One region of the Bradyrhizobium barranii subsp. barranii genome, then DNA from elsewhere that is predicted to be linked to it. Evidence: predicted binding sites of a transcription regulator. Region 1 holds the regulator's gene; each other region holds the start of a gene.
What was found. The regulator LexA, encoded in region 1, represses DNA repair genes until DNA is damaged. The targets are predictions, from matches to a motif close to TGTTCNNNNTGTGTTCNG.
Positions count from the first base shown of each region.

Region 2: a site for LexA is predicted at 5,274-5,291, ahead of ruvC (crossover junction endodeoxyribonuclease RuvC). Genes of this name have one in related genera too.
Region 3: a site for LexA is predicted at 2,554-2,571, ahead of J4G43_RS08535 (ribonuclease T2 family protein). Genes of this name have one in related genera too.
Region 4: a site for LexA is predicted at 3,296-3,313, ahead of uvrA (excinuclease ABC subunit UvrA). Genes of this name have one in related genera too.

Region 1 covers NZ_CP086136.1:6,015,218-6,022,677, reverse strand. Annotated here, with positions in the region: gene J4G43_RS29100 (ComEC/Rec2 family competence protein) at 1-751, shown strand, start outside; gene J4G43_RS29095 (GAF domain-containing protein) at 761-1,702, opposite strand; gene J4G43_RS29090 (hypothetical protein) at 1,926-2,360, opposite strand; gene J4G43_RS29085 (hypothetical protein) at 2,553-2,783, opposite strand; gene lexA (transcriptional repressor LexA) at 2,991-3,692, opposite strand; gene J4G43_RS29075 (molybdopterin molybdotransferase MoeA) at 3,869-5,080, opposite strand; gene J4G43_RS29070 (hypothetical protein) at 5,312-5,506, opposite strand; gene J4G43_RS29065 (HAD family hydrolase) at 5,662-6,288, opposite strand; gene J4G43_RS29060 (alpha-hydroxy acid oxidase) at 6,302-7,435, opposite strand.
Region 2 covers NZ_CP086136.1:9,408,632-9,416,091, reverse strand. Annotated here, with positions in the region: gene J4G43_RS45625 (hypothetical protein) at 1-71, shown strand, start outside; gene J4G43_RS45620 (methyl-accepting chemotaxis protein) at 851-2,275, opposite strand; gene J4G43_RS45615 (methyl-accepting chemotaxis protein) at 2,384-4,132, opposite strand; gene J4G43_RS45610 (YebC/PmpR family DNA-binding transcriptional regulator) at 4,336-5,082, shown strand; gene ruvC (crossover junction endodeoxyribonuclease RuvC) at 5,322-5,849, shown strand; gene ruvA (Holliday junction branch migration protein RuvA) at 5,846-6,463, shown strand; gene J4G43_RS45595 (hypothetical protein) at 6,460-6,990, shown strand; gene ruvB (Holliday junction branch migration DNA helicase RuvB) at 6,987-7,460, shown strand, end outside.
Region 3 covers NZ_CP086136.1:1,743,974-1,751,433, reverse strand. Annotated here, with positions in the region: gene J4G43_RS08555 (ATP-binding protein) at 1-824, shown strand, start outside; gene J4G43_RS08550 (DUF3617 domain-containing protein) at 995-1,525, opposite strand; gene J4G43_RS08545 (hypothetical protein) at 1,556-1,849, opposite strand; gene J4G43_RS08540 (hypothetical protein) at 2,033-2,494, shown strand; gene J4G43_RS08535 (ribonuclease T2 family protein) at 2,617-3,333, shown strand; gene J4G43_RS08530 (IS630-like element ISRj1 family transposase) at 3,376-4,440, shown strand; gene J4G43_RS08525 (23S rRNA (adenine(2030)-N(6))-methyltransferase RlmJ) at 4,575-5,435, shown strand; gene J4G43_RS08520 (cold-shock protein) at 5,690-5,905, shown strand; gene J4G43_RS08515 (outer membrane protein) at 5,991-6,614, opposite strand; gene uvrC (excinuclease ABC subunit UvrC) at 6,864-7,460, shown strand, end outside.
Region 4 covers NZ_CP086136.1:5,860,168-5,867,627, reverse strand. Annotated here, with positions in the region: gene J4G43_RS28355 (hypothetical protein) at 1-176, opposite strand, end outside; gene uvrA (excinuclease ABC subunit UvrA) at 222-3,200, opposite strand; gene J4G43_RS28345 (outer membrane protein) at 3,504-4,262, opposite strand; gene J4G43_RS28340 (outer membrane protein) at 4,408-5,133, opposite strand; gene J4G43_RS28335 (outer membrane protein) at 5,363-6,109, opposite strand; gene J4G43_RS28330 (outer membrane protein) at 6,333-7,022, opposite strand; gene J4G43_RS28325 (outer membrane protein) at 7,256-7,460, opposite strand, start outside.

The DNA of each region.
Region 1 (7,460 bases):
GTGGCTGATGGGGATCGGCATCGACTGGATGGTTGCGGTGTCGCGCTGGGTGGCCGCTTTGCCGGGCGCGGTCGGCCGCATCTCGGCTTTCGGCATCGCACCGCTGATCGCCGCAAGCTTGGGAATCATCGTGATGGGCTTGTTGCGCACGCCGTTGCGCTGGGCCGGCGCGGTGGTGTTGTTGGCCGCGATCCTCTGGGGACTGTGCGCGCGCCAGCCCGATGTCCTGATCGCCGGTGACGGCCAGAGCGTCGCGGTGCGGGGCAGGGATGGGCACCTGCATCTCATCAGGTCGAGCAAGGACAGTTTTCTTCTGAAGGAATGGCTCGCCGCCGACGCCGATCCGCGCGATGCCGGCAGTGCCTCACTGGCCGCCGGCGTGTCGTGCGACGAAGCCGGCTGCGTGACGCCGCTCGCCGACGGGCGCCTGGTCGCGCTGGCCTTGCGCATCGATTCATTGGCTGACGATTGCAGCCGGGCCGCGCTGGTGGTGACGGCGCGGCCGGCGCCGCCGGATTGCGCGGCCATGGTTGTCGACCGTCAGCGTCTCGCAAGGCAGGGCGCGCTGGCGCTGACGCGAAGCGGCGACGGCTTTGCGGTTCAGGCGGCGAAGGCAAGGGGGGCAGACCGTCCGTGGTCGCCGGCGGCTGCCGGCGAGGCGGATTTCAGCGCGAGCCTTGCGCCGCAGGCGGCGGCTCCCCGCAACCGCGACGCGACGCCATCGGAAGCCGACCTGCAGGCTGAGGATTGAGCGGACGGGTTACAGATACCAGGCCAGCACGGCGTCGAGCCTGGCATTGCCGATCACCGGCAGGACGACCATCTGGCTCAGTCCAGAGGCGCTGGCCTGCGAGGCCGCGACCGAGCCGTCACGCGCGAGATCGTCGTTGAGCGCGGGCATGCCGGTGGCCCAGGCCCCGCCGATGCTGCCTTCGCCTTTGGCGATGGATTTCGTCGCATAGAGCGCGGCGAGGTCGGTCTGCGCGCTGCAATCGCCGGCGCGGAAGACCAGCGCCGAACGGGCCTCGTCCGGGACCCAGATCTCGAAGCGTCGCGCAATCGGGGTCGCCTGCGCGGAGAGAAATGTCAGCACCCAGGTCTGATCGGTGCCGGCCCGGTAGGGAACGCCGACGCCGAGATTGATTCCGACCTTGGCGGCGTCCTCCCAGCGCAAAAAACTCCTGGCATCGTGCAGGTCCTTGATGATCAGCGGCAGGCCGGCTTTCCAGATGCGGCCGGGCAGGCCGAAGCCACGCGGAAATCTGGTGTGGCGGGAGTTGAATTCGAACATGTCGGCGGTGCCGTAATAGCCGTCGACGAGCCCCATCTCGTGGGAGGTTTCGGCATCGTTGTGCCAGAGCTCGATCGCGCCGACATGGGCCTCGTCGTCGCCGCAGAACAGCACCATGACGGCTTGCAGGAATTCGCCTGAAAACACCGGCACCGCCACGCCGCAGGTCAGCCCGGCGGCGATGGCCTGATCGGTCCGCTTGAAATAGGAATCGGTGAATCTGGTGAGGATCACGGGGTGGCCGCTGGCCCAGGCCTTGCCGGGAAGCCCCTCGTCATATCCGAAGTGCAGATCCTCGCTCACGTCCCTAAACGCGGACAACCCTTCGCCGTAGAGGCCGCCGCCGAATTCCAGCCGCATGCGCGTGCGGTCAGGCACCCAGAGTTCAACGACGCGAATGAAGGTCTTCATCGAACGTGCCCGCCGTCTCAAGCCGCACCAAGCATCGGCCATTTGGCTGCGGAACGGACGTTCAAAATTCAGGCAGGACAGCGCAAACTTCGTGCGGTGGGAGACGCCACGGCTTGGTCCGCCCGATGGAGTTTCGCGGGACACAAACGACACCATCTCGCCGGCCTCGGCCGGCGATGGCGATTTCAATCCTGGCCCGACCTGCCGGCCGGGAATGGCTGCATCAGCCGATCGGCAGGCGGGTGATGGTTGTCCGGCTGTCGGTGATGGTCTGCGGCTTGTGCTCGCGCTCGCCGAGCGGCTGGGTCACCGGTAGCTGCAGCACGGTCGCACGCTGGCCTTCGACCAGCTGCGTCACCAGCACGGATTTGCCGTCGGGGAATTCGATCGCATCATGATGACGATCGGGAATGTGCGGATCGATCTTGCCGAACTTGCCGACGCGCGAATTGACGGTGCGCGTCCAGATCCAGCGATTGTCGTAGCGGACGTTGTCGGCGAAGGCGAGCTCCGTCCCCGGGAGCAGGCAGACCGCGACGGTCGGATCGGCCGCGGAGGCAAAGCCGCGCGTCGAGGTGCCGCGGAAGGTTGTCGTGACGATCGTCTCGCCGACTTCGGCGGGACGCGACGCGACGGCATGCAGGCTGTAGTCACACATCGGGTGCTCCTCATGCAGGGATAGCGACCCACGTCTCTTAATCGAGGCGCAGGCCTCTATCAGAGTGGAAATACCAAACGTTCTGCCGGGTTGTAGGCAAATCTACGGCTCGCCGCCGCAGGCCGCAATCACATTAACTTTCCCGAATCTGCCAGGAACAAAGCCCGCCCCTTTGCATTCTGCAGGCGCGTGTCAGCGCCCCGCAGGCGCCGACCAGCCGGAATATTGCCAGCCCGGCCGCGACGGTTGGTCGACGGCGTCGAGGGCCTTGCGGACTTGCTCGCTTACGGCGGTGTCCTTGCGGACATGGGGCCGCGATTGCGCGGCCAAGGCTTGCGTGGCCAAGGCTTGTACGTCCAAGGCTTGCGACGCTGATGCTGCGATCAGCGCCACAGCAATTGTGCTCAGAACGATCCGGCGCATGACTTCTCCTCGAACCTGAAGGCCGCGAAGCAGGGCTGCTTCGTGCGGCGTGCCGAGGATTTACCGCTGGAGGAGGGGCCGGATAATCTGCGCGAAACCAGAAAGACTATCCAGCGGAAGCGGACAATCGTCCGCTCCAATCTCGGATCGGCGATGCCGATCGAAAGCGCGCGGGGCGCCAAATAACCGATACCGGCACGTCCGGTATCAATACTTCCGGTACAGCCCGATCAGCTTGCCCTGGATCTTCACCCGGTTGGGCGGCAGAATGCGGACCTCATAGGCCGCATTGGCGGGCTCGAGCGCGATCGAGGCGCCGCGGCGGCGGAAGCGCTTCAGCGTCGCTTCCTCGTCGTCGATCAGCGCCACCACGATATCGCCGGTATCGGCGCTCTCGTTGCGCTGGATCAGCGCCATGTCGCCGTCGAGAATGCCGGCCTCGACCATGGAATCGCCACGCACTTCGAGCGCGTAATGTTCGCCCGAGCCGAGCATGTCAGGCGGTACGCTGATGGTGTGGCTGCGGGTCTGCAAGGCCTCGATCGGCGTACCGGCCGCGATGCGGCCCATCACGGGGACCGCGACGGGGCGCTCGCCCTCGTCCGCCGGCGGGCTCGAAGTCGTGCGGACCTTGCCGAGATTGCCTTCGATGACGCTCGGCGTGAAGCCGCGGCGGCTGCCGGCAGCGGCCTGAAGCTCGGGCAGCTTGATCACCTCGATGGCGCGGGCCCGGTTGGGCAGGCGCCGGATGAAGCCGCGCTCCTCGAGCGCAGTGATCAGGCGATGGATGCCCGATTTCGAGCGCAGGTCGAGCGCGTCCTTCATCTCATCGAAGGAGGGCGGCACGCCGCTTTCCTTCAGCCGTTCGCTGATGAACCGCAGGAGCTCGTATTGTTTGCGCGTTAACATCTCGACCAAAATCCCCCGGTTGATGTCGTTCGATTCCGAGACGCTGAATTCAGCAGTAAGCCGCTACATTCTCGAAACAAATCATGAACGGACACTATATGTTCGATACATGTTCCGCAACTGCTTAATTTACCGTGAACGCGACAAAGTTCGCGGAACGCACGCGAACGAAGCGCTCAGACGGGCAGCCGCAAGACCTCGCAAGGCGTGCCGGCTTCGGCCTTCGACGCGAATGGCGCGCGCACGAGAAGTGCCTGTGCCGCAGCGAGATTCGCAAGCAGCGAGGAATCCTGGTGATTGACCGGAAGGGCGACGAGCGTGCCGTCATCGCGCAGCTCGAGGCGTGCGCGCAGGTAATCCTCGCGCTGGTCGTTGGCGCCGACATCGCGGCCGAGCACCGCGCGTTCGCGGCGGTGATGAATCATCGAACGGCCCGAAAGCGCGCGAATCAACGGCACCATGAACAGGAAGCCGCAAACGTAGGATGACACGGGATTGCCGGGCAGGCCGATCACGCGCATCGCGCCGAGCCGCCCGTTCATCATCGGCTTGCCCGGCCGCATCGCGATCTTCCAGAACGCCATCGAGATACCTTCGTCGCTCAGCGCCTGCTGGACCAGATCGTGGTCCCCGACCGACGCGCCGCCGGTCGTGATCAGGATGTCGGCGCCGCTCTCCCGCGCGCGGCCGATGCCGGCCGTGGTGGCCTCCAGCGTATCGGCGGCAACGCCGAGGTCGATGGTATCGGCGCCCTCGCTACGGGCGAGCGCGTGCAGGGCGTAGCCGTTGGAATAGACGATCTGGCCGTGGCCCGGCGTCGTACCCGGCATCACCAGCTCGTCGCCGGTCGCGAGGATCGCGACCTTCGGGCGTCGCCGGACTGGCAATTGCGGGTAATTCATGCCGGCGGCGAGCGCGAGGTCGCGCTCGGTGAGCCGGGCTCCCTTGCGCAGCAGCACGTCGCCTTCCGAGAAGTCGACGCCGGCGGGGCGGATGTGCCGCCCCGTTACGGCGGCTTCCTTGATGGTGATGCGCTTGCCGTCCGCGATCGTGTCCTCCTGGATCACGACCGCATCAGCGCCATCGGGAACGACACCGCCGGTGAAGATACGCACGGCCTCGCCGGCGCCGATCGATCCCGCAAACGGGCGGCCCGCCGCGACCTCGCCGATCAGGGTGAGCTGGGATTCGATCTTCGCCGCATCGACCGCGCGCACCGCATAGCCGTCCATTGCCGACATCGCCTGCGGCGGCTGCGTGCGCCGCGCGGCGACGTCGCGCGCGAGCACGCGGTGGAAGGCTGCGTCGAGCGCGATCATCTCTTCAGGCAGCGGCTCTGCGCCCGCCAGCACCGCAGCGAGCGCGTCGGAAACCGGCATCAGGGCCACGGGTGAAAACTCCTGCTGGGCCCGTTCGGGCAAATCGGCGGCGAGAGTTCTAGCCGAGTGCAGGCGCAGAGGCAAAACAGTGGCCGCGCAGGATGATTTATCCTGCGTCATCCGCTCTGCGATGAAGGGTGAGCATCAAGTCCGCCGCGGCATGATCCAGAAGGCGAGACAGACCGGTACGAGGATGGCCATGGCGAGGACGAGAAAGACGAGAGCCACGGCCAGCATCGGTCAGCTCCCCGGCTGCTTGTACGGACTGACGTCCGGCGCTGCGGGGCCCTGATCCCTGTCAGGCAGCGGGTCGGCCTGGGATTTCAGGTCGGCGGCCTTGCTGATCAGCTTGGCGGAAAGCTCAGAATCCGATGTGGTCCTGGCGAATTTCATCAGCAGAGAGGCCTGCTTGGTGAGGTAGGTTTTGCCCAACACGACGATAAGCCCGATGTAGAATTCCCAACGGACTCATGAGTCCTGAGAGGGGCAATCGTTCCGGGAACTCCGTATAAAAATGCACAAAGGGTTTTGGTTCCTCGCCCCCAGGCAAAATAGTTCCATTCGCGGCCCGTCGGCTTGCCGGCCAGAGATCAGATTCCGAGCGCCTTGAGGGCGTTCCCGACGTCGCGGGGCGAGGTCACGTGGACCGTGGTCAGGCCGCGCGACCGCGCTCCTTCGATGTTCTCGGCAAGATCGTCGAAGAACACGATACGGTTCGCGGGCACGCCGATCGCCGCCACGACATGGTCGAAGGCCTCCACATCGGGTTTGCGCAGGCCGATGCTGGACGACAGATACAGCTCGCGGAAATGGCCGAGCAGGGCGGCATATTCCTTCGAGAAGTGGTCCACATGCGGCCGGTTGGTGTTGGAGAAGGCGTAGAGCGGCAACTGCTTGGCCGCACGCGGCAGCAGCTCGGCGATATCGGGCATCTCGCCGGCGAAGATCGCGTTCCAGCCCTCCAGGAACTGCGCGTCCGAGATGCCGATCCCGAGCGAGACGCGCAGCGAGTCAAAATAGGCCTCGTCGCTGATCTTGCCGACCTCGTGCAGCCGATAGGCTTCGCTGTCCCGTACATAGCGCGCGACGATGGCTTCCGGCTTGCAGCCGGCATGTCCCGCCCAGCAGGCGATCGCCTTGGAGAAATCGATGTCGAGCACGACGCGGCCGAGATCGAACAGGAGCGCGTCCGCGCTGCCGGGAGAGAGCGAGCTCATTGCATCCTTTCACTCAATATCGATAGGGGTCATGGTCGAACAGCGGGAACGCGCTGAACACGCTCGGCGCATTCGTTGCGGTCGCCTGGTGCAGGCAGGACTTGTCGACCTCGGCGAACGAGGTGGCGCCCAAGAGGCCTAGGCAGCGCAGCACCTCGTCCTCGAGCAACTCCAGCATTCGCCTCACGCCGGCCTCGCCGGCTGCGGCCAATGCCCAGCATTGCAGCCGGCCGATGCCGACCATGTCCGCGCCCGCCGCGATCGCCTTGACGATGTCGGTGCCGCGGCAGAAGCCGCCGTCGACCATGATCTTGGCGCGTCCCTTCACGGCGTCGACGATCTCGGGCAGCACATGCATGGCGCCGCGGCCGTGATCGAGCTGGCGGCCGCCATGGTTGGAGACGTAGATCCACTCGACGCCGTGGTCGACCGCGATCCGGGCGTCCTCGGCGGTGGCGATGCCCTTCAGGATGAGCGGGATCTTGAACTTGTCCTTGATCATCTTCACGGTCCGCCACTCCAGGCCCTTCTGGTAATCGCCGCCGGTGGCGCGCAGGCGGCTCTCGCGAACATAGCGCTTGGCAATGTCACGTTCGCGACGGCTGTAATGGGCGGTATCAACGGTCAGGCAGAAGGCGGCGTAGGCGTTCTTCTCGCTCCGGCTGACGACATCGGCGACGAAATCGTCGTCGCCGCGCACATAGAGTTGATAGAGCCGCAGCGCATCAGGGGCGGCCTCGGCGGTCTTCTCCAGGCCGGGCTCGGACACCGAGCTCAGCATGTGCGCCGCGCCGAAGGTGCCGCAGGCGCGGGCGACGCTCGCCGCGCCATCCGGATCGAAGATCTCCAGTGCGCCGACAGGGGCCAGCACCACCGGCAGCCGCATCCGGCGCCCGAACAGCTCGACCGAGCCGTCGACCTCGCGGACGTCGCGCAGCACGCGCGGCCGGAAGGCGATCTCGTCCAGCGCCATGCGGTTGCGGCGCATCGTGGTCTCGGTCTCGGCGGCGCCGACGATATAGTCCCAGGCGTTCTGGTTGAGGTTGGCGCGCGCCTTGCGGATGAATTCGTGCAGGTTTTGGAATGGCTCGGCGCTGGCGCCGAGTTCGACGTTCCTTTCCGGCCGGATGCGGGGCGCGTCATTCATTGTTGTCCTCCCGAGAATTTGAAGC
Region 2 (7,460 bases), 3.4 Mb from region 1:
AGCGGCACCTGCTAAATGAGTTCTTGGTGTCTGCTGAGAGTGATGCCGAACCGGTCGGCCCCCTCGCATGATCGACTGCTAGCGACTAAGCTCAAAGTCCGTTGGCCCGACTCGGACCTCGGGCGATGTCCGCCCTTCGAACCGCTGTTGATCATCCACCGCGCCTGATCCGCTACGTCTCTTTTGTAAGTACACGTCCGGAGACTACGACGGCGCCGTTCGCCGCCCGACGATATTGAGCCGCATGGCCGCCCTCCGATCCGGGCCCCATGAAAGGGCCCGGGCCCCGATCCGGGCTTTTTTAATGGGGATAGGCGGCTCCGGGAAAATACAGTATCGGTTTACAGTATCGCCCGGCGGCCGAAAGCGGGAAGAACCTTTCTTCTCAATGCCTTCGGCCATTTCGTCCCTTTCCCACAAGGGGAGAAGGGAAGGGGAGGAGATGGGAATTTCGGAGTAATAGCATCATGCTCCTGTTTTGCCCGACGGAGCAATGGGTGCAGCGTGATGAGTTGAAGTCCGATCAGGCTCGGCGGACGGCAAGGCACAGCTCTCTCCGTTCCCTCCCCCCTTGCGGGGGAGGGGCAGGGAGAGGGGTGCCACACGGGGACTCTTTCGAGTCGCTGACACGCAGGCTCGATGCCGCGTCAACAGCCGGTACCTTTTCCTGAGCTGCCCCTCTCCCTAGCCCTCCCCCGCAAGGGGGGAGGGAACGCACCTCCGTCGGCGCGCTAGGTGTGTCTCTTCATAGGCATCCAAGCCATTGATTCCCCACGCCCCGGTTACTGTGCATGGGGTTGTTTTCCAGATTTTTGATTCAGGGTCGTAGGCGCGGCCGTCGCGGCGGGCGTCAGCTCTGCCGAAAACCCATCCGGAAGGCGCCCCAGTGCTTGCCGCGGATCACGATCGGCGAGGACAGGTCCTTCATCAGCACGAACTGTCCGCCGCCCATGTCGCGGCGATAGGTCTGGAGCAGGAACGGTTTTGTGTTGGCCGCGACCTTCTTCACCGCGCGGTCGCTGAACAGGCGGCGGTTGCGGCAATTGGCGTTGTTCCAGACGGGGTCCTTGCCCTGCGGCAGGCGGTAGTTCGGGTTGTGGGTCGGCAGATAGCCGCCCTTGGCCCACGCGACGCAGAACACGATGCGGGGGTCTGACTTCTGGATCGGGTCCTGGATGGCGGGCAGGGCGCGGTCGGTGAAGTCGACGTAGTTGGTCTTGTATTGCTTGGGATCGGTGCCGGGGATTTGCCGGTAGTTCTCGTCCATGAGCTGGTCGAGCGTGATCTCGCCGCGGTCGATTGCGGCCTCGAACTCGTCCGAGATCCGCTTTGCGGTCTCGACGACGACGCGGATCAGCGGCGCATCCGATGTCTCCACGCCGCTGTCGGCGATCATTGCGATCAGCGCTTCGGACGTGTCGAGCAGTTTTGTCACGCGCTGATCGGCGTTCTTGAGATCGCGCGAGGACAGGTCGACGCCCTTGGCGAGCTCGTTGAGCTCGCTGATGACCGTGTCGCAATGGCCGAGATTGGAGGTCGCGGCGCGCGTGACGCTGTCGATCTCCGCTTCCACCGAGGCAAAACCCTGCTGGACCCGCGAGATGATGCCGGAGATCTGCTGGGCGCCTTCGCCGGCAGTCTTGGCGCGTTGCGAGGCGTCGCTGCTCTCGCCGATCAGGCCTTCGATCTGGCCGTCGAGATCGCGCACGGTGTCGGAGATCTGATGCGTGGCCGCACGGGTGGCCTCAGCGAGATTCTTGACCTCGCTCGCCACCACTGCAAAACCGCGGCCGGCATTGCCGGCGCGGGCCGCTTCGATGGTGGCATTGAGCGCGAGCAAATTGGTCTGCTTGGCGATCGCCTCGATCGAGCCGGACACTTTTGCCACCTGCGCCAGCGCCGAGCCGACCGCGCTCAGGCGCGCCTCGATTCGCTCCACGGCTGCGACGAGCTCGGAGATGTGGCTGACCGCGGTGTCGACCGCGCCGCGCGACTGCGCGATCTCGCCGACCGCCGCTGATGCGGTCGATTGCACCGCTTGTGAGGCATTGGCGATATCGTGATTGGCCGAGACCATCGTCTCGGCCGTCTCCTGGAGGTGATGGAACCGTTCGGATTGGTTCGCGACGCGGTTTGCGACTTCCTGGACGTTACCGGCGATGTCGGCGAGCTCGACGCCGAGGCCGCCGATGCGGTCAGCGAGCTGGTCGATCAGACGTTCGGCAAGTGTCCGGTCGGAGCCGGTGTCCAGGACTGCCAGTTGTGCGACGGACATGTTTTGAGAGTCCTCCAGTCAGAGCCGTTCGCCGGCTCCCCGCGGCATTCCCATTCCAATTCCAGCCTTAAAGGATGATTCGCGGCCGGCGTCTTGCCTGAGCGTGCACTACAGCTTGTAAGCCGTGCGGAATCCGCCCCAGTGCCGGCCCTGGACGCGGATCGGAACGTCGATCTCGCGCATCATCACGGTGTTGCCGTTGCCCATATCGCGCGCATAGCTCTGGACCAGGTACGAGCGCAGGTTGTGGGCGGCGGCGAGCCCTGCCGGATCGTTGAAGATCCGCCGGTTGCGGCTGTTGGCCGTGTTCCAGGCGGTGTCGCCCGGCCGCTGCGGATGCGAATAGATCTTGTTGTGCACCGGCAGGAAACCGTTGCGGTCGACCATGGCGCAGAATGCCATGCGCGGTTCCTTGGCGAGAAAGGCTTCCTGGAACGGCGGCAGCGCGCGGTCGGCCCAGTCCAGATATTTCGTGCGGTATTGCTGCGGATTGGTGCCGGCGATCTCCGCATAATCGGTGTCGAAGAGGTCGTCGATCCCGACCTCGCCGCGTGCAACCGCCTGCTCGAAAATCCGGGTCAGCGCCGTGCCGGCTTCCATGGCGCGAGTGACGAACTCGGTGTTCTCCTCGTGGATCGACCAGAGCCTGTCTTCGATCTTCTCGCTGAGATCGGCGTTGGGGCTGACGAACTGCGCGCGGGCGCCGGCCTTGGACTGCTCGATCACGCGCAGGCGGCAGGCGCCGACGCCTTCGAGGGTGCCGTCGACGATGGCCTGCGTGGCAAGCTTCGCCGCCTCCGCGCCGCCGATCAGCACGCCGTCCATCGCGATCTCGTAGACCTGCAACATGCCGCGCGCGGTTTCGAACTTGAGATGGCAGGGCAGCCGCTCGGTCTTGCGGCGGTCGTCGTGCTCGCTTTGGCGCAGCAGCACCGCACAGCGCGATTTCAGCTTCCGTGCGAAGGTGGTGACGGCCTTGCCGGCGCTGGCGACGTTCTCGCCGTGGGTCTCGGCCGCCTTGGTCGCGGCATCGATCTCGGCCGCGCTCTCGCCGACCGAGATGATGAACTGCGACGCGCTGGCCGCGTTGCCGGAGACCTCGCTGGTGGTGGCATTCTGCTCGGCCACCGCGCCGTTGACGGTGTCGAACACCGGGCGGATCGCCTCGATCGCCTGCGCGATGCGATGCACGGCGTCGGCCGAGCCGGCGGCGTCGCGCTGGAGCGCGTCGATCTTCCTGGTGATCTCCTCCGTCGCGCCCTGGGTCTGCACCGCGAGCGCCTTCACTTCGGTCGCGACGACCGCAAAGCCCTTGCCGGCCGCACCCGCACGCGCGGCCTCGATGGTGGAGTTGAGCGCGAGCAGCGTCGTCTGCCGCGCGATCTGTGCAATCAGATTGACGACATTGCCGATGGCGGCGGAGGATTCGCGCAGGCGGTCGACATTGGCGCGGGCTTCCTGCGCCGCGGCGCTCGCTTCGTCGGCGAGCTTGCCGGCCTCGCGCACCTGCGCGCCGATGCCCTGCGCGGACTGGGTAAACTTGTCGGCGGCATGGGCGAAGGTCGAGGCGTTCGACTGCGCGGCATTGGTCCGACCGGTGAGGGCGTCGGTGCGCTCGCGAATATCCGCGAGCGTTGCCGCGGTCGCCTCCGCGCCGCCGGCGACCGAGTTGGCGGCCCGTTCGAGCTGGCGGATCATGGCGCCGAGCTCGAGTTCCAGCAGTTCCAGGATTTCCCGGGCGGAATCGGCCTCGGCCGACGGGGCAGGCGCGGGATCGACCGGCGACGGCGCGGCCTGTGGGGTTGCCACGGGCGCGGACAAGTCGGGCAGACGCTTCCGAAACAATGCGAACGCCATCAGGTCACTCTTGTCGGGGAACGGGCGGTTGCTATTTTCGCAGGCCGGAATGAAATCAGGGTTAACGGTGCCTGACTCCTAGGCACGGGCCACTACGATATTACCTTAAAGTCGTAGAGCCTCTTTCATTCCGGTGGGTTGGCGGCCTATAAGGCCGCGCTTCCCACGCTCACCTTTGGCGCACGATTCCTGACGAGACACGCATGGCCGGACATTCCCAATTCAAGAACATCATGCACCGCAAGGGGCGGCAGGATGCCCAGAAGTCGAAGCTGTTCGGCAAGCTGGCGCGGGAAATCACCGTCGCGGCCAAGCTGGGCACCCCCGATCCCAACATGAACCCGCGCCTGCGTGCCGCCATCATCGCGGCGCGCCAGGAGAACATGCCGAAGGACAATATCGAGCGCGCCGTCAAGAAGGCGCTCGGCAATGAGGGCGAGAACTATGACGAGATCCGCTACGAGGGTTACGGCCCCGGCGGCGTCGCCGTCATCGTCGAGGCGCTGACCGACAACCGCAACCGCGCCGCCTCCGACATCCGCTCCTTCTTCACCAAGTCGGGCGGCAATCTCGGCGAAACCGGCTCGGTCTCCTTCATGTTCGACCGCACCGGCATCATCGAATACGACCGCAGCGTCGCCTCCGACGACGCGGTGCTGGATGCCGCGATCGAGGCCGGCGCCGATGACGTGGTCTCGGGCGAAGGCGGACACGAGATCTACGCCTCGACCGAAAGCTATCGCGACGTCGCCAAGGCGCTGGAAGCCAAGTTCGGCGAGCCGCGCAAGGCCGCGCTGATCTGGAAGCCGCAGAATACGGTCGCGGTCGACGACGAGACCGGCGAGAAGCTCTTGAAGCTGATGGACCTGCTCAACGAGCACGACGACGTCCAGCACGTCTACGCCAATTTCGAGGTGTCGGACGCGCTGGTCGCGAAGATGGGCGGCTGAGGTCGCTCTCCTGTCCCAGATTCTGCTGTCGTCGCCCGGCTTGACCGGGCGACCCAGTATTCCAGAGACGTCAGAGGGAAACGGAGAAGCCGCGGCGTACTGGATACCCCGCTTTCGCGGGGTATGACCGCGTGTCTTGTGGTCGTCATCGCGGGCACCCAATCGCGACACCCCACTTCCCCTGTTACTTCCGTTCTGTTTCTGTTTCCCCCACCGCAGCCAGCCGCTATCACTGGCCCATGACTGCGCTCCCGATTCGTGGCCCCGTTCGCATCATCGGCATCGACCCCGGCCTGCGCCGCACCGGCTGGGGCGTGATCGAGGCCGAGGGCAATCGTTTGATCTACGTCGCCTGCGGCTCGGTGGAACCGCCGGACGATTTGCCGCTGGCGAGCCGGCTGCTCGCGATCCATGAGGGGCTTGCCGCCGTCCTGTCCGGTCACAAGCCGATGGAAGCCGCGGTCGAGCAGACCTTTGTGAACAAGGACGGCGTCGCGACGCTGAAGCTCGGCCAGGCCCGCGGCGTCGCCATGCTGGCGCCTGCGATGTTCGGCATTACTGTCGCCGAATACGCGCCGAACCAGGTCAAGAAGACGGTGGTCGGCGCCGGCCACGCCGACAAGCACCAGATCGCGATGATGCTGAAGATTCTGCTGCCGAAAGCCGAGCCGCCGTCAGCGGACGCCGCCGACGCGCTCGCCATCGCCATTACCCACGCCCATCATCGCCAAAGCACGGCGCTCAGGCTGAAGGTGGCGGGCTTATGATCGGCAAGCTCAAGGGCCTGATCGATTCCTACGGCGAGGATTATGTGCTCCTCGACGTCGGCGGCGTCGGCTATCAGGTGCACTGCTCGACGCGGACGTTGCAGCATCTGCCGTCGCCGGGCGAGGCCGCCGTGTTGTCGATCGAGACCTACGTCCGCGAGGACCAGATAAAGCTGTTCGGCTTCCGCACCGACCAGGAGCGCGAATGGTTTCGCCTGCTCCAGACCGTGCAGGGCGTCGGCGCCAAGGTCGCGCTTGCCGTGCTCGGCACGCTGGCGCCTTCCGATCTCGCCAACGCCATCGCGCTACGCGACAAGGCCGCGGTGGCGCGCACGCCCGGCGTCGGCCCCAAGGTCGCCGAGCGCATCGTCACCGAATTGAAGGACAAGGCGCCGGCCTTCGCCAATGTCGATCCGGCCGTCGTCCATCTCGCCGGTGCCGTTGACGACCAGCGCGCGCCGCGCCCGGTGGCAGATGCGATTTCGGCGCTGGTCAATCTCGGTTACGGCCAGCCGCAGGCGGCTGCCGCTATTGCATCCGCATCGCGCAGCGCGGGCGAGAGCGCCGAGACCGCGCAACTCATCCGGCTAGGCCTGAAGGAGCTGTCGAAGTGAGCGCGGCCCACGCCAATCCCGTCGCCGCCCTGTTTCGTCGCCTTTCGCGCGTGGCCGGTATCGTCGTGATTTTCTCCATTGTCGGGCCGCTGACGACCGCCGCGTTGGTTGCTGTGACGGTAACGGCGCTCGGCGCCGCGGTGCTGCAGATGTTTCTCGTGTTCCTCGAACTGGAAGCACTGCGTGCTCTGGTTTCGATCGCGGTCGTGCTGTTGGCCATCGTCACGATTCTCGCCTCGTTCCTTCCTGCAGTCGTCGCCGGCCTGATATTTGCGTTGGCGGCGGTCTACGCCGATCTCAACATGATCTGGATGGCGTGGCTCGCCGCGGCGGTGGGTGCGGCCGGCTTCGTCATGGTTGGCATGTTCGTCGTGCCCTCCGAAACCTCGGCGGTGATCGTGCCGAGTGTCCGTTCCGCGCCCGAGGCGCTGAAGCTTTCGGCGATGCTCGCCGTCGTCGCCGTCATTCCGGCCAGCCTGTGCTGGTGGCTCGCGAAACCGCTGCATCGTGTTATCCTGCCCGCATGACCACTCCCCCACGCATCGTCACGCCCGAGCGCCGCTCCGATGACGTCGGCGACACCGCGCTACGTCCGCAATCGCTGTCCGACTTCGTCGGCCAGCAGCAGGCGCGCAAGAACCTCTCGATCTTCATCGAGGCGGCGCGCAAGCGCGGCGAGGCGCTCGATCACGTGCTGTTCGTAGGCCCCCCCGGCCTCGGCAAGACCACGCTGGCGCAGATCGTCGCCAAGGAGCTCGGCGTCGGCTTTCGCGCCACCTCGGGGCCCGTGATCGCCAAGGCCGGCGATCTCGCCGCGCTCCTCACCAATCTCGAAGAGCGCGACGTGCTCTTCATCGACGAGATCCATCGCCTGAGCCCGGCGGTGGAAGAAGTGCTCTATCCCGCGATGGAGGACTTTCAACTCGACCTGATCATCGGCGAGGGCCCGGCGGCACGCTCGGTGAAGATCGAGCTGTCGAAATTCACGCTCGTCGGC
Region 3 (7,460 bases), 4.3 Mb from region 1:
GGATGGTCGGCACCTCCTCGATCCTCCTGATCGTCGCCGTGCTGTTCCTGCGCAACCAGATCAAGCCGATCCTGCGGCTGGCAGACGCCGCCGAGAGTTTCGGCAAGGGCCGCGAGGCGCCGAACTTCAGGCCGCGCGGCGCGCGCGAGGTACGGCGCGCGGCGGTCGCCTTCCTCGAGATGAAGTCACGCATCGAGCGCACGATGGAGCAGCGCACCGCGATGCTTGCCGGCGTCAGCCACGATCTCCGCACCATCCTGACCCGGTTCAAGCTCGAGCTGGCGCTGATTGGCGACAACCCGGAGCTCGAGGGCATGCGCAAGGACGTCGACGAGATGTCGATGATGCTGGAGGACTACCTTGCGTTTGCCCGCGGCGATTCCGGCGAGCAGTCGCAGCCGACCGACATGGCGCAGGCGCTCGAGGAGCTGCGCAGCGACGCCGAGCGCCACGGCCACACCGCGACCGTCGCGTTCCACGGCCTGCCCGTGGTGACCGTGAAGCCGGCCTCGTTCAAGCGTTGCCTCGCCAACCTCGTCACCAACGCGGCGCGCTACGGCAAGAGCATCGCCATCAACGGCCAGCGCGATCACCGTTATTTGACCGTCACGGTCGAGGACGACGGCCCCGGCATTCCCGCGCACTTGCGCGAAGAGGTGTTCAAGCCGTTCCTCCGTCTCGACAACGCCCGCAACCAGGACGAAGGCGGCACGGGCTTGGGGCTAGCCATCGCCCGCGACATCGCGCGCTCGCATGGCGGCGACATCACCCTCGGCGACAGCCCGATGGGGGGATTAAGGGCGAGTGTCCGGATTCCGGTGTAGGCGGCTCTTCCCTTCTCCCCTTGTGGGAGAAGGTGGCGCGAAGCGCCGGATGAGGGGTTGTTTCCTCGAATTCAGAAGTAAGAGAGTCACGCGCGGAGAGATACCCCTCACCCGTCTCGCCGCTACGCGGCGAGACACCCTCTCCCACAAGGGGAGAGGGGAAGACAAACCTACTTCGGCAGCAACGCCTTCAACTTGTCCATGTCGCGCACGTTCATCTTGAAGCCGCCGGGCATCACGATGTCGCCGGGCTTCTGGTCGGGCTTGCAGGCCCCCAGCCACTTGGCTTCGAGCTGCATCGTGGTGTCGCGGCCTGCTGCGCCGGCGGCGCCGCCTTGCGCATGCGACGAGGTCTTCACCGTATAGGCCGAGTTGAAATCGCCGGTGATCTCGGCATGCGAGGTCGTGCTGATGCCGGCGACGTTGCACTCGGAATCACTGACATAGCCGGTCGCGGTCTTCTTGATGTCCTGCTTGGCGCAGATCTGCTTGGCCATCGGGGAGACGTTGTTGTTCATCTCCTTGTCGACGGTCTCGTCGGTGCAGTGCTGCATGGTCATCTCCGGCATGGGCGTGCCGGTCCTGACCATCTTCATTTCCCAGAGACCGGCCTTGCGCACCGGCAGATCGTCAGCGCCGGCGCTGCCTGCCGACACCACAAGACAAAGGGCCGAGCCGAGCAAAGCGAGCTTGCGCGTCATGTGGGAAGCTCCCAACGTTCCGAAAGCGCCTCAGTACAGCGTGCGGATCGGCTGTTGGGCAGCGCCATAGGGCACCCAACGGCAGGAGAACGAGATGTAGCCGCCCTCAAAGGCCTGCACCGCGAGGAATTTCACGACCTTGCCGTAGCGCGCGCAGTGATCGACCGCGACCTGCCGCGCATCCGCCTGGGTCGCCAGCGAATAAGCGATGATGCCGCCGGTGTCGTTGCCCTTGAACGGAGGCACCGGAAGGAGATCGGCGCGTGCCGACTGGCTGGCCATCATACCCAGGGCAAGAAAGCCCGCGGCCGCAATGATTCGCATTCCCGTCACTCCAATTGGTTGGCGCCAGTTTACGGTGCCGGGAGGTCCATGAAAAGAACTGATGCCCCGCCGGCTGCGAGGTTGGGGTCAACTCTTGGCCAAGTGTTGCCGCGCTGCACTTGACCTGCCCCGGCCTTCGCGGCACCGTCCATCCTTCGCAAGACCCAGCTGTCCGGATTGCCCATGCGCGCCCTCCCCCTGAAATCGCTCCGCTTTGCCACCTTGCTTGGCCTCATGTTCGGAGCGCTGTCGCTCGGTGAGGCCAGGGCTGCCAATCCGCTGGAGCTGAACTTCTGGCTGAACGGGCCGCGCTATGACGGCGCCGTCGTCGATTGCGAGAGGGCGCTGCCGACCATCGCCACCCAGTTCTGGGAGAAGGAAAGCTCGTTCTGGAATTCCTCGTTGAAGATCACCGGCTTCGCCGCCGTTCACGAGATCGCGTTCCGGCCCTGGCAGTCCGACAACATTCCGCGCCGCTATTGCACCGGCGACGCCATGCTCAATGACGGCAAGGTGCGCAAGGTGCATTTCTCGATCATCGAGGATGGCGGCTTCTCCGGCTACGGCAATGGTGTGGAATGGTGCGTGGTCGGGCTTGACCGCAACTGGGCCTACAATCCGTCCTGCCGCGCCGCCAGGCCCTGAGCCTCGATCGAAAGGCCTGAATCGGACTGATCAGGCGCCCAGCGGGCCGGCCCGAATTTTGTTCTTGAAATGTTCTTGTTGCCTGCTAGGCTGATTGCACAGTCTAGTTGAGGGGCGTCGCCATGTTTCATTTTAGATTGCATTCGTTCACCCGTCTCGTGATCTCACTGACCCTTCCTCTGGTTCTGGCCGCCGGGCTGGTCGCGCTGCCGGGCGGCGCGAAGGCCCAGGACAAACGGCAGAACGCGCCCGGCGAATTCGACTTCTATGTGCTGTCGCTGTCATGGTCGCCCTCGTTCTGCGAGGAGGCGTCCGAGCGCAACCGCGGCGGCGGCGGTCGCTCGCAGATGCAGTGCAGCGGGCGGCCCTACGCGTTCGTGGTGCACGGGCTGTGGCCGCAATATGAGAATGGCTTCCCCGAATATTGCCAGCGGCCGTCGCCACGCCTGAACCGCAACATCGTCTCTTCGATGCTCGATTTGATGCCGGCGCCGGGGCTGATCTTCAACGAGTGGGACAAGCACGGCACCTGCTCGGGGCTCGACAGCCGCAATTATTTCGAGACGATCCGAAAGGCGCGCGCCGCGATCAAGATCCCCGCGGAATATCTCGAACTGTCGCAGGCCAAGACCGTGGCGCCGGGCGAGGTGGAGGAAGCCTTCATCAAGGCCAATGCGGGCCTGAGCAACGCGGCCATCTCGGTCACCTGCAATCGGACCCGGCTCTCCGAGGTCCGCATCTGCCTCAGCAAGGACCTGCAATTCCGGGCCTGCGAGGAGATCGAGCGCCGCGCCTGCCGCCGCGACCAGGTGACGATGCCGCCGATCAGAGGTGGCTAGTACCCACTTTTCTTGGAACGTGAGTCGTGATTCAAGGTCGGGATGATACCCGAAGCAAGAGAAGTCCACCTTTCGAGGAAAGATCGCAAGGTGCTTGAGGCGTGCTGTCGCTCACCGGTGACGTTGCAGCGCGATTTGAAGCGGGCGCGGATAGTTCTGTTGGCGGCGGATGGGCGCAGCACCCGGTCGATCGCCAAGGAAGTTGGGGTCCAGCCGCGGATTGTCAGCCTTTGGCGGCATCGCTATGCCGACCATGGCCTTGAAGGGCTGCAAGACAAGCCGCGGCCTGGCAAGCAGCCGATCTATACGAAGACGACCGACAAGCGGATTCTGAAGCTGCTGGATAAGCCGCCACCGCAAGGGTTTGCGCGCTGGACCGGCCCCCTGCTGGCCGAGGCGCTGGGCGATGTCGATGTCCAATATGTCTGGCGGTTCCTGCGCAGCCACAAGATTGACCTGGTGGCTCGCAAGTCCTGGTGCGAGAGCAACGACCCGAACTTTACGGCCAAAGCCGCCGATGTTGTCGGCCTCTATGTCGCGCCGCCGGCGAAGGCCATTGTGCTGTGCGTGGACGAGAAGCCCTCGATCCAGGCTTTGGAGCGAGCGCAGGGTTATCTGAAGTTGCCCAATGGCCGCGCCTTAACCGGCCAAAGCCACGATTACAAGCGGCATGGCACCACAACATTGTTTGCGGCGCTCGAAGTCGCCACCGGAAAGATCATCGCGACCAATTCAAAACGCCGGCGCCGCGTCGAGTTTCTCGATTTCATGAACAGCGTCACCGCGGCTTTTCCGAACCGCAAGCTTCACGTCATCCTCGACAACCTCAACACCCATAAAAAGAACGAGGACTGGCTCAAGGCCCACCCCAACGTGCAATTTCATTTCACGCCGACAAGTGCGTCATGGCTCAATCAGGTCGAAGTATGGTTTTCCATCTTGCAGGGGCAGTCGCTCAGCGGCACCTCCTTCACGAGCCTCAAGCAGCTTCAGGAACACATCGATGCCTACGTCAACGCATACAACGACAGAGCCGAGCCCTTCGTCTGGACCAAGAAAAAGGTCCGTCAACGCCGTTTCAAAGGCCGCCGTATCACTCAGCTCTGATTCCGGGTACTAGTCCAAGTGTTTGTGCCCCGGACGCAGCGCCGGTTCGGCGGTGCGCTGCAGAATCGGGGTCCATGCCGGCACAGACGCGCATGCCGCTTTGCTCAAGCCGAGACGTAGCGTAGTCCTGTCTCATGAACTACCGTCACGCCTTCCACGCCGGAAACTTCGCCGATGTCATCAAGCACATCGTGCTCGCGCGCATCATTACCTACCTTCAGGACAAGCCGGGCGCATTCCGTGTCATCGACACCCATGCCGGCGCCGGCCTCTATGATCTCGAAAGCGACGAGGCGCGCCGCAGCGGCGAATGGCTGACCGGCATCGCGCGGCTGATGCAGGCGCGCCTGTCGAACGACGCCGTGGCGCTGGCCAAGCCCTATCTCGACATCGTTCGCGCCTACAATCCGAAGGGCGAGCTCAAGACCTATCCGGGATCGCCGCTGATCACGCGCGGCCTGCTGCGGCCGCAGGACCGCCTCGTTGCCTGCGAGCTCGAGCCGAAGGCGCGCAAGGCGCTGATCGGTGTGCTGCGCCGCGACGAACAGGCGCGCGTGGTCGATCTCGACGGCTGGGTCGCGCTGCCGGCCTTCGTGCCACCGAAGGAACGGCGCGGGCTCGTGCTGATCGACCCGCCGTTCGAGGCGAAAGACGAGTTCGAAAAGCTCGGCGACGCCTTCTCGGCGGCTTTCGTGAAATGGCCGACCGGTATCTATGTAATCTGGTATCCCGCCAAGAGCCGGCGCGCCACCGACACGCTGGTGCAATCAGTGGCGCGGCTCGCAGCCGCAGCAAAACCACCAGGAAAATGTCTGCGTCTCGAATTCAGTGTCGCGCCGCAGCTTGATGGCGCCGCCCTCACCTCCGCCGGATTGTTGATCGTCAATCCGCCGTACACGCTGCATGGCGAGCTCAAGACGATCCTGCCCGAGCTGGAGATACCGCTCGGACAGGGCGGAGCTGCCAGATTCCGATTAGAGGTGCCGAGGCCGTAACACACCGGCATTCTTGGGAAAAAGATGCAGGAGCGGTAGTCAATCTGCAGAGAACCGTATTATGCTGTTTCCGTGACTGGCTTTACGTTCCGCTTCCGCGAATGGTTGCGGCGGAGTGAAGGCCTAAGAAAGATCCGATCGGACCGAAAGAAAGGTCCGCCCAAGGATGGCCAGCTCCCGGGCTTCGTAAGGCCCGGTCATGTCGTGACGTGAGTCTGCGTCGCGACGGAGGAGCAATGAGGGGGAGTTTCCCGATGGCCATGACGGGAACGGTCAAGTTTTTTAACGGCGAGCGCGGCTACGGTTTCATCAAGCCCGACGACGGCGGGCGCGACGTCTTCGTGCACATTACTGCTGTGGAGCGGGCGGGACTGAAAGATCTCGCCGAAGGACAGCGCATTACTTTTGAAGTCGAGCCGGACAAGAAGGGGAAGGGACCAAAGGCAGTCAATTTGGTCATCGTCTCCTAGAGCGTTTTCGAGCGAACACCTGGCGAAAAAAATCCCGGCCGCGAGCGGCCGGGAGGCTGTTGTCCGGTATTTTCTTCTTCAACTATCAGAAGTGATAGTTCACGCCTGCGCGCACAACGCTGGCGCTATAGCCGTTTGACACGCCGGTAATTGCGAACTGGCTCGTCGACAGATCGATGTAGAGATATTCGAGCTTGGCGCTCCAGTTCGGCGCGAAGCCGACTTCCGCGCCGGCACCGATGGTCCAGCCTGCGGTGGTGTGCGACTCCGTCCAGCCGAATGTCTGCGCGCGCAGTTCGCCGAAGGCGAGGCCGGCGGTGCCGTAGAACAGCACGTTGCTGAAGGCATAGCCCGCACGGCCGCGCAGCGTGCCGAACCAGGGGTTGGAGAACTTCCACGGCGCGAAGGTGTCATCAGCGCCCGCGGCCTGGATATCGCCCTCGACGCCGAACACCCATGGACCGTTCTGGAAATTGTAGCCGGCCTGTACACCGCCGACGAAACCGGAGGGCTTGACGGGCGAGTTACTCACCGAGCCCCACTCATAGCCGAGATTGGCACCGAGATACGGACCGGCCCAACTATAGGCATTGAGCGGCTGATTGACGGTGTAGGGCGCACCCTGCCCGTAATTGAGATCGGCGGCCTCTGCCGAAGCTGTCCAGCCGGCTGCAACCAACACGGCTGCGCCTACAACGAACCCCCTCATCGGTACTCTCCAACGCAACGGCCGCCCCCCGCGATGCCTGCGCCGCCGCGCAAGGCAAAATCGCATGGTTACGGAACCTCCTCTTTTTCGCGTAAGATTTATCGAGAGTTTTAAGTTAAAGGCCTGTTAAGCCGGGTTACCACGCTCTTAACAGGCTTAAGCAAGTGTTACCCGGAACCGCGCCGCCATCCTGTGTGTGCCGCAAGGCTGGAACTTCAAATCGGCACCCCCAGCGCTTAAATTCGCATCATGGCTCACGATTCCACCGACAATCCGGACGACGCACGCGCGCGCAAATCTCCGCGCGGCACGACGGCCGACGCCCCGCCGGAGAGCCTGGCGCCGCCGGACCTCGATCCCGCCACCACCGCTGGCGAGGACGAGGACGACGCGCTGCTGCCTGACATCCTGGAGGAGAGCGGCGCGGTCGGCGAAGAGCCGCTGGCGACCGGCCATGAAGCGATCGAGCGCGCGGTCCGCCTCGCGCCCACCTCGCCGGGCGTCTATCGCATGCTCAGCGCCAATGCCGACGTGCTCTATGTCGGCAAGGCCAAGAACGTCAAAAAGCGCCTGTCGAACTATGCGCGCCAGAGCGCGCCGCAACCGGCGCGCATCCTGCGCATGATCGCAGCCACGGTGACCGTGGAGATCGTCTCGACCAACACCGAGACCGAAGCGCTGCTGCTGGAAGCCAATCTCATCAAGCAGCTCCGGCCGCGCTTCAACGTGCAGCTGCGCGACGACAAGTCGTTTCCCTACATCCTGATCACCGGCGACCATTGGGCGCCGCAGATCCTCAAGCACCGCGGCGCGCAGACCCGGCCCGGGCGCTATTTCGGCCCGTTC
Region 4 (7,460 bases), 160 kb from region 1:
CCGCTGCTCTCGCCGCCAAATTGCCAGGCGAGGACGGCTTCCTCACCCATCTTGTTGGTGCCGATGATGTGGGGGCAGAGCTCGCGATAACGCCCCTCGTAGATGCAGGTTACCTGCTGCTCGGCAAGGATTGCCTTGCGGAAGAGCTTGTAGGTGCGGCTGGGCATCGCGGACACTTGCAGACTTTCCCCGATGATCCCGCGGACGAGGCAGAGTGAATTCTACTCCGCCGCCTCGCTCGTGCTCCGCCGCTTCGGCTTCCGCGCCTTCTTCAGCACCGGCTCCAAAAACTTCCCCGTATAGCTCCGCGGCGCCTTGGCGATATCCTCCGGCGGGCCCCAGGCGACGATTTCGCCGCCACCGTCGCCGCCTTCGGGGCCGAGGTCGATGACCCAGTCGGCGGTCTTGATGACTTCGAGATTGTGCTCGATGACGACGACCGTGTTGCCCTGTGCGACCAGCTCGTGCAGCACCTCAAGCAGCTTCTTGACGTCGTGGAAATGCAGGCCGGTGGTCGGCTCGTCCAGGATGTAGAGTGTGCGGCCAGTGGCGCGCTTGGACAGTTCCTTTGCAAGCTTGACGCGCTGGGCTTCGCCGCCCGACAGGGTCGTCGCCTGCTGGCCGACATGGATGTAGTCGAGGCCGACGCGGTGCAGGGTCTGGAAGGTCTCGCGCACGCGCGGCACCGCCTTGAAGAAGTCGGCGGCTTCCTCGACGGTCATGTCGAGCACGTCGGCGATGCTCTTGCCCTTGAACAGGACCTCGAGCGTCTCGCGGTTGTAGCGCTTGCCCTTGCAGACGTCGCAGGTGACGTAGACGTCGGGCAGGAAGTGCATCTCGATCTTGATGACGCCGTCGCCCTGGCAGGCCTCGCAGCGGCCGCCCTTGACGTTGAAGGAGAAGCGGCCGGGCTCGTAGCCGCGCGCCTTCGCCTCGGGCAGGCCGGCGAACCATTCGCGGATCGGCGTGAAGGCGCCGGTGTAGGTCGCGGGGTTCGAACGTGGCGTGCGGCCGATCGGCGACTGGTCGATGTCGATGATCTTGTCGATGTGCTCGAGGCCCTCGATGCGATCGTGGGGGGCGGCGCCTTCGCTGGCGTTGTTCAGCTTGCGGGCGATGGCCTTGTAGAGCGTGTCGATCAGCAGCGTCGACTTGCCGCCGCCGGAGACGCCGGTGACGGCCGTGAACAGGCCGAGCGGAATCTCGGCCGTGACGTTCTTGAGGTTATTGCCACGCGCGTTGACCACCTTGATGGTGCGGCGATGGTTCGGCGGCCGCCGCTCCGGCACCTCGACCTCGAGCTCGCCGGTGAGATATTTGCCGGTGAGCGATTTCGGGTTGCGCATGATCTCGGCGGGCGTGCCTTCGGCGACGATGTTGCCGCCGTGCATGCCGGCGCCGGGCCCGATGTCGAGGACGTAGTCGGCAAGCAGGATCGCGTCCTCGTCATGCTCGACCACGATCACGGTGTTGCCGAGGTCGCGCAGGCGCTTCAGCGTATCGAGCAGGCGGGCGTTGTCGCGCTGGTGCAGGCCGATCGAGGGCTCGTCCAGCACGTAGAGCACGCCAGTCAGTCCCGAGCCGATCTGCGAGGCGAGGCGGATGCGCTGGCTCTCGCCGCCGGACAGCGTGCCGGAGGAGCGGGACAGAGTGAGGTAGTTGAGGCCGACGTCGAGCAGGAAGGTGAGGCGCTCGCGGATCTCCTTGAGGATGCGGCCGGCGATCTCGTTCTGCTGCGTGTTCAGCGCTTCGGGCACGGTCTCGAACCATTCGCCGGCCTTCCTGACCGACAGCTCCGAGATCTCGCCGATATGCTTGCCGCCGATCTTGACGCAGAGCGCCTCGGGCTTCAGCCGGAAACCCTTGCAGCCCTCGCAGGGGACGTCGTGGAAATACTTTGCGAGCTCCTCGCGCGCCCACTCGCTCTCGGTCTCGCGATAGCGGCGGTTGATGTTGGTGATGACGCCCTCGAACGGCTTCTTGGTGTCGTAGGAGCGGACGCCGTCCTCGTAGGAGAACTTGATCTCGTCCTCGCCCGAGCCAAGGAGGATCGCGTTCTGCGTCTTCTTCGGCAGATCCTTCCATTTGGTGGTCAGCGTGAACTTGTAGTGCTTGCCGAGCGCGGTCAGCGTCTGAATATAGTAAGGCGACGACGACTTGGCCCAGGGCGCGATCGCGCCCTTACCGATGGGGAGCTCCTTGTCGGGGATGACGAGGTCTTCGTCGACATGCTGCTCGACGCCGAGGCCGCCGCAGGCCGGGCAGGCGCCGTAGGGATTGTTGAACGAGAACAGGCGCGGCTCGATCTCCGGAATCGTGAAGCCGGAGACGGGGCAAGCGAATTTTTCGGAGAACAGGATGCGCTCGGGTCCGCTCTTGTCGTGAATTTTTGCGGTCTTCTTCTTTTCTTCGGCTTGTGCAGCCGCTGCAGGCGCATCGGCGAACTCGACGACGGCGAGGCCCTCCGCGAGCTTCAGCGCGGTCTCAAAGCTTTCGGCGAGGCGCTGGCCGATGTCGGCGCGCACCACGATGCGGTCGACCACGACGTCGATGTCGTGCGGAAATTTCTTGTCGAGCGTCGGCGCCTCCGCGAGCTCATGGAAGGTGCCGTCGATCTTGACGCGCTGAAAGCCCTTCTTGAGCCATTCGGCGAGCTCCTTGCGGTACTCGCCCTTGCGGCCGCGGACGACGGGGGCGAGCAGATAGAGGCGGGTGCCTTCGGGCAGCGCCAGCACGCGGTCGACCATCTGCGAGACGGTCTGGCTCTCGATCGGCAGACCCGTGGCGGGCGAATAGGGCACGCCGACGCGCGCCCAGAGCAGGCGCATGTAGTCGTAAATCTCGGTGACGGTGCCGACGGTCGAGCGCGGGTTCTTCGACGTCGTCTTCTGCTCGATCGAGATCGCCGGCGACAGGCCGTCGATCTGGTCGACATCAGGCTTTTGCATCATCTCCAGGAACTGACGCGCATAGGCCGACAGCGATTCGACGTAGCGGCGCTGGCCCTCGGCATAGATGGTGTCGAAGGCGAGCGAGGATTTGCCGGAGCCGGATAGCCCCGTGAACACCACCAGCTTGTCGCGGGGGATCTCGACGTCGACATTCTTGAGGTTGTGCTCGCGCGCGCCACGGATCGTAATTGCGCGCAGGCTGGATCCCGCGTTCTGCTGTTGGCGCTTCGCCTTGATCACTTCATCCATCCGAGTTGCCCTCAAGGAATCCAAAGGTGCGCGATCGCGCCAACAAAAAAGGCGCGCATCGCCCGGAACCGGGATCGGCGCCGATGGGTATGGCAGCGAACGTAGGAAGAACGGGGACGGATTTCCAGTGGCGTGTGCGAATCGTCAACGGATTGTTGGCGCGCTGGCGGCATCTGGCAGGAGCGGGGCGCCCGGAACATGCGAAGGGCCAGCGCGAGGCCAGCCCTTCGTTCGCCTTTGAATGCGGATTTGGGGCAATCCGCACGTGATCAGGACTTGGAGGTTCCTGAGGGAAGCTTTGTCTCAGTATTTGGCGACGACCGGGCCGCCCCAGCGGTAATTGATGCGGATCAGGCCCATGTCGATATCCTGGCCGATCCGGTCGGTGCGCGGGGCGAAGCCGCCGATGAGCGTTGCGAAGTCAGCGCTGTGATGGCCGAGGAAGACATGGTTGTACTCGCCGCCGACCGACCAGTTCTCGGCAAAGCCCCATTCCACGCCGATGCCGATCGCGTAGCCCCAGCGGGTCTGGTTGACGCTGTTGAACGTCGCCGCCGCTGGCGCGCCCGGAAAGAAGGTGTCGTATTTGTCGTGGGCCACGGCTGCGCCGGCCTTGCCGTAGAGCAGCAGATTGTTCACGGCGTAGCCGAGTTGGCCGGTGAAGAGACCGAAGCTGTCGATCTTGGTCTGGTTCGTGATCGGCGCCAACGCCACGCTGACATTGCTGCCCTTGAAGTCGGCCCAGTTGCCCTGGCCCTCGATGCCGAACACCCAGCGCGACTTCTGCCAGCGATAGCCGAGTTGTCCGCCGACTGTGCCACCGCCCGCATTGTGACAGCCTTCGCCAACGGCCGGATCGACAGCGATGCCGAGCGCGCGGGTCACGCCCCAGCAGGCATGGGCCAAGCCGCCGCCGCCGTTGATGCCGGCATAGATGCCGCTCCAGTCATAGACGGGAATGGCGGCCGCCGGCGCCTTGTAGATCGGGAGATCGGCGGCGGTAGCCGGCGCGACCGCGCCGAGTGCGAACAGGCTGACCGCAGCCAGCATCCACGTCTTCATGTCACGTCCCCAACTCGCCAAAGCCATTCGCGGACGCCTTGCGCGCGCCTCACGACTCCAAGACGGTTGGGTGCACCCTCGCGCGAAAACAAAAAGGCCGGCGCAAGGCCGGCCTTTCGTAACGCGATGGCGTCGGAGGCGAAGATCAGTATTTGGCGATGAGGGGGCCGCCGAACCTGTAACTGACGCGGGCCGTTGCAATGTCAACGTCCTGGCGGATCCGATCGGCGCGCGAGAACGTGCCGTTGTTGAACGTAAAGCGGTTGTCGCGCGATCCCATGAAGCCGTGCACATAATCGACGCCGACCACGATGTTGGGCGTTACGCCGAAATCGAGGCCAGCACCAATCGCTCCGCCCCAGCGCGTTTCATTCGCCCTGTCGAACACGAAGCCGGTGGCGGTGGTGAAGCCCTCGTATTTGTCGCTCACAACCATCGCACCACCCTTCGCGTAGAACAGCACATTGCTCCAGGCGTAGCCGACCTGGCCGGTCACGAGGCCGAAGGCGTTGATCTTCGAGCGGTCAGAGCCGACGCCGCCGGCAGCCAGGCTCGGTCCATTGGAGCCGCTAAGGTGAGCCCAGTCGCCCTGGCCTTCCACGCCGAACACCCACGACGCGCTCTGCCAGCGAAAGCCGGCCTGGCCGCCGGCCACGCCGCCGGTCGCGGTGTGGCAGCCCTCCGATGCGGGGGGAGTGACCGGCGCACCGAGGATGTTGGTGACGATGTCCCAGCAATTATGGCTCCAGCCGCCACCACCGTTGGCGCCGATGTAGAAGCCGCTCCAATCGTAGACCGCGGCGATCATCGGGGCAGGAGCTTTGGTGTAGGGGCTCGCCGCCAGGTCGGCCGCCGAAACGGACGTGGTCATCGCGACTATGCCGGCGGCGGCAAGCATAAACTTGTTCAAGACGGACCCCCCAAGGCCAAAGTTGTTGCGATCTTCGATACAACCTTCGAGGTGCGACAGTCTGTCACCGGAGGGTCACAGCGCGCCGAAAAATGGAACTTGTCCGCAAGCGCTCGCGCCGTGCGCGCGAAAACAAAAAGGCCGGCGCAAAGCCGGCCTTTCGTAACGCGATGGGCGTTGATGGCGAAGGTCAGTACTTCGCCACAACCGGGCCGCCGAAGGTGTAGTTCACGCGGACCGTGCCCATATCGACGTCCTGCTTGATACGGTCGATGCGGTCGTTGATGCCGAGAATCGTGAACGAGTTGTTGCGCTTGCCCATGAACAGATGGTCGTATTCGATCGCAACGGACCAGTTCGGCGCGAAGCCGAATTCGAGGCCGGTGCCGACCGCGCCGCCCCAGCGCGTCTCGCTTGCGCTGTCGAGGACCACGCCGACGACCGTGCCGTTGTACTTGGCATGCGTGACCGCCGCGCCACCCTTCACGTACCAGAGCACATTGTTCCAGGCATAGCCGACCTGGCCGGTGAACAGGCCGATCGCGTCGATCTTGGTCTCGTTGACCAGCGGAGCAAGCGCCACGCTCGTATTCGAGCCCTTCAGATTGGCCCAGTCGCCCTGGGCTTCAAGGCCGAACACCCAGCTGGCCGACTGCCAGCGATAACCGACCTGGCCACCGACGACGCCGCCTGTCGCATTGTGACAGCCTTCAGCCGTGTCCGGACCCGCAACGCCGAAGATATTGTTGACATCCCAGCAGTTGCGGCTCGAAGCGCCGCCGCCGTTGATGCCGAGGTAGAACCCGCTCCAGTTGTAGATCGAGGCCACAGCAATGGGCGCCTTGGTGTAGGGGCGGGCCGCCAAATCGGCCGCCGAGGCGGGAGCCAACGCGCTGAGTGCGAACAGACTGGCCGAGGCCAGCAAAACCTTCTTCATTTCAATTCCCCAGTTTCGTTTCTCTTTGTCGACCAAAAACGGCCGACCCAATGACCCAACCGATGTCATTGCTCTACACCATTGAAGCCGAAGGTTGTGTCGCCGGGATACCACAGCTTTCCCCGAAAACGTTGGGAATCGGTTGGCCTGGATCTGGACGCGCGAAAACAAAAAGGCCGGCGCAAGGCCGGCCTTTCGTAACGCGGTGCGTTGGAAGCGAAGCTCAGTACTTCGCGACCACCGGGCCCCCGAAGTGATAGTTCACGCCGACCTGCACGGTGTGGAAGTTGAGCGTGCCGGTGGGCAGGGCGCCCGAGAAGTAGGTCTCGCCGCCGAGGCTGCGATAGAGGTACTCGCCCTTGACCGACCACTGCGGAGCGAAGAACGCCTCGACGCCCGCGCCGACGGTCCAGCCGGAGTGCCACTTGCTGTCCGATGCGGTCAGGCCGAGAGCGGAGAGGGTGATCTTGTTGTCGATCCAGGCGTAGCCGCCGGTGCCGTAGAACAGGACCTGATTGACGGCGTAGCCGATACGGCCGCGCACGGTGCCCATGGCATCGGTCTTCGAGCTCGCCGTTGCGGTCACAACGCCGAATCCGGGAACAACAGTGGCGCCGGTCGCCGAAGCGCTGACGTCAGCCCAGGAACCATCAGCCTCGACGCCGAACACGACGTTGCCGGTCTGCCAGTTGTAGCCGGCGGTGCCGCCGACGAAGCCACCATTCATCTTCGGGTCGCCGGAACCGTTTTCCCAGGCGCCGCCGCCGACGATACCGAGGTAGAAGCCGGTCCAGTTGTAGACCGAGGCCACCGCCACCGGAGCCTTGGTGTAGGGGCGCGCCGCGAGATCAGCGGCCGAAGCCGGAGCAGCGAGAGCGAACAAACAGGCCGAAGCCAACAAAACCTTCTTCATTTTCAAACTAATCCCAGTCCCGGTTTCTGTTTTTGCCTTCCGTGCGTTCGGAAGGACATCGGACGCCGTGGTCCAACTGATGTCGTGCTTACACGAGCAAAGCCGCAAGTTGTGTCTCCCAAAAGCCACAATAATCGCAAAACGTAACGGTGACTGACCTATAATTCCCGTTGCCCACGCAAAAAGGCCGGCGCGAGGCCGGCCTTTGATCTCCAAGCGATTTCAGAGGGATGTCAGTATCTTGCGATCATCGGGCCGCCCCAGCGATAGTTCACGCGGACGAGGCCGATATCGACGTCCTGGCTGATGCGATCGGAGCGTGTGGCAACGCCGAGCGGGGCGAAATTGCCGGATCCGGTGAAGCCGATGGTGCGGTTGCCGAGGAAGATGTGGTCGTACTCGAAGCCCACGGTCCAGTTCGGGGCGAATCCGAACTCG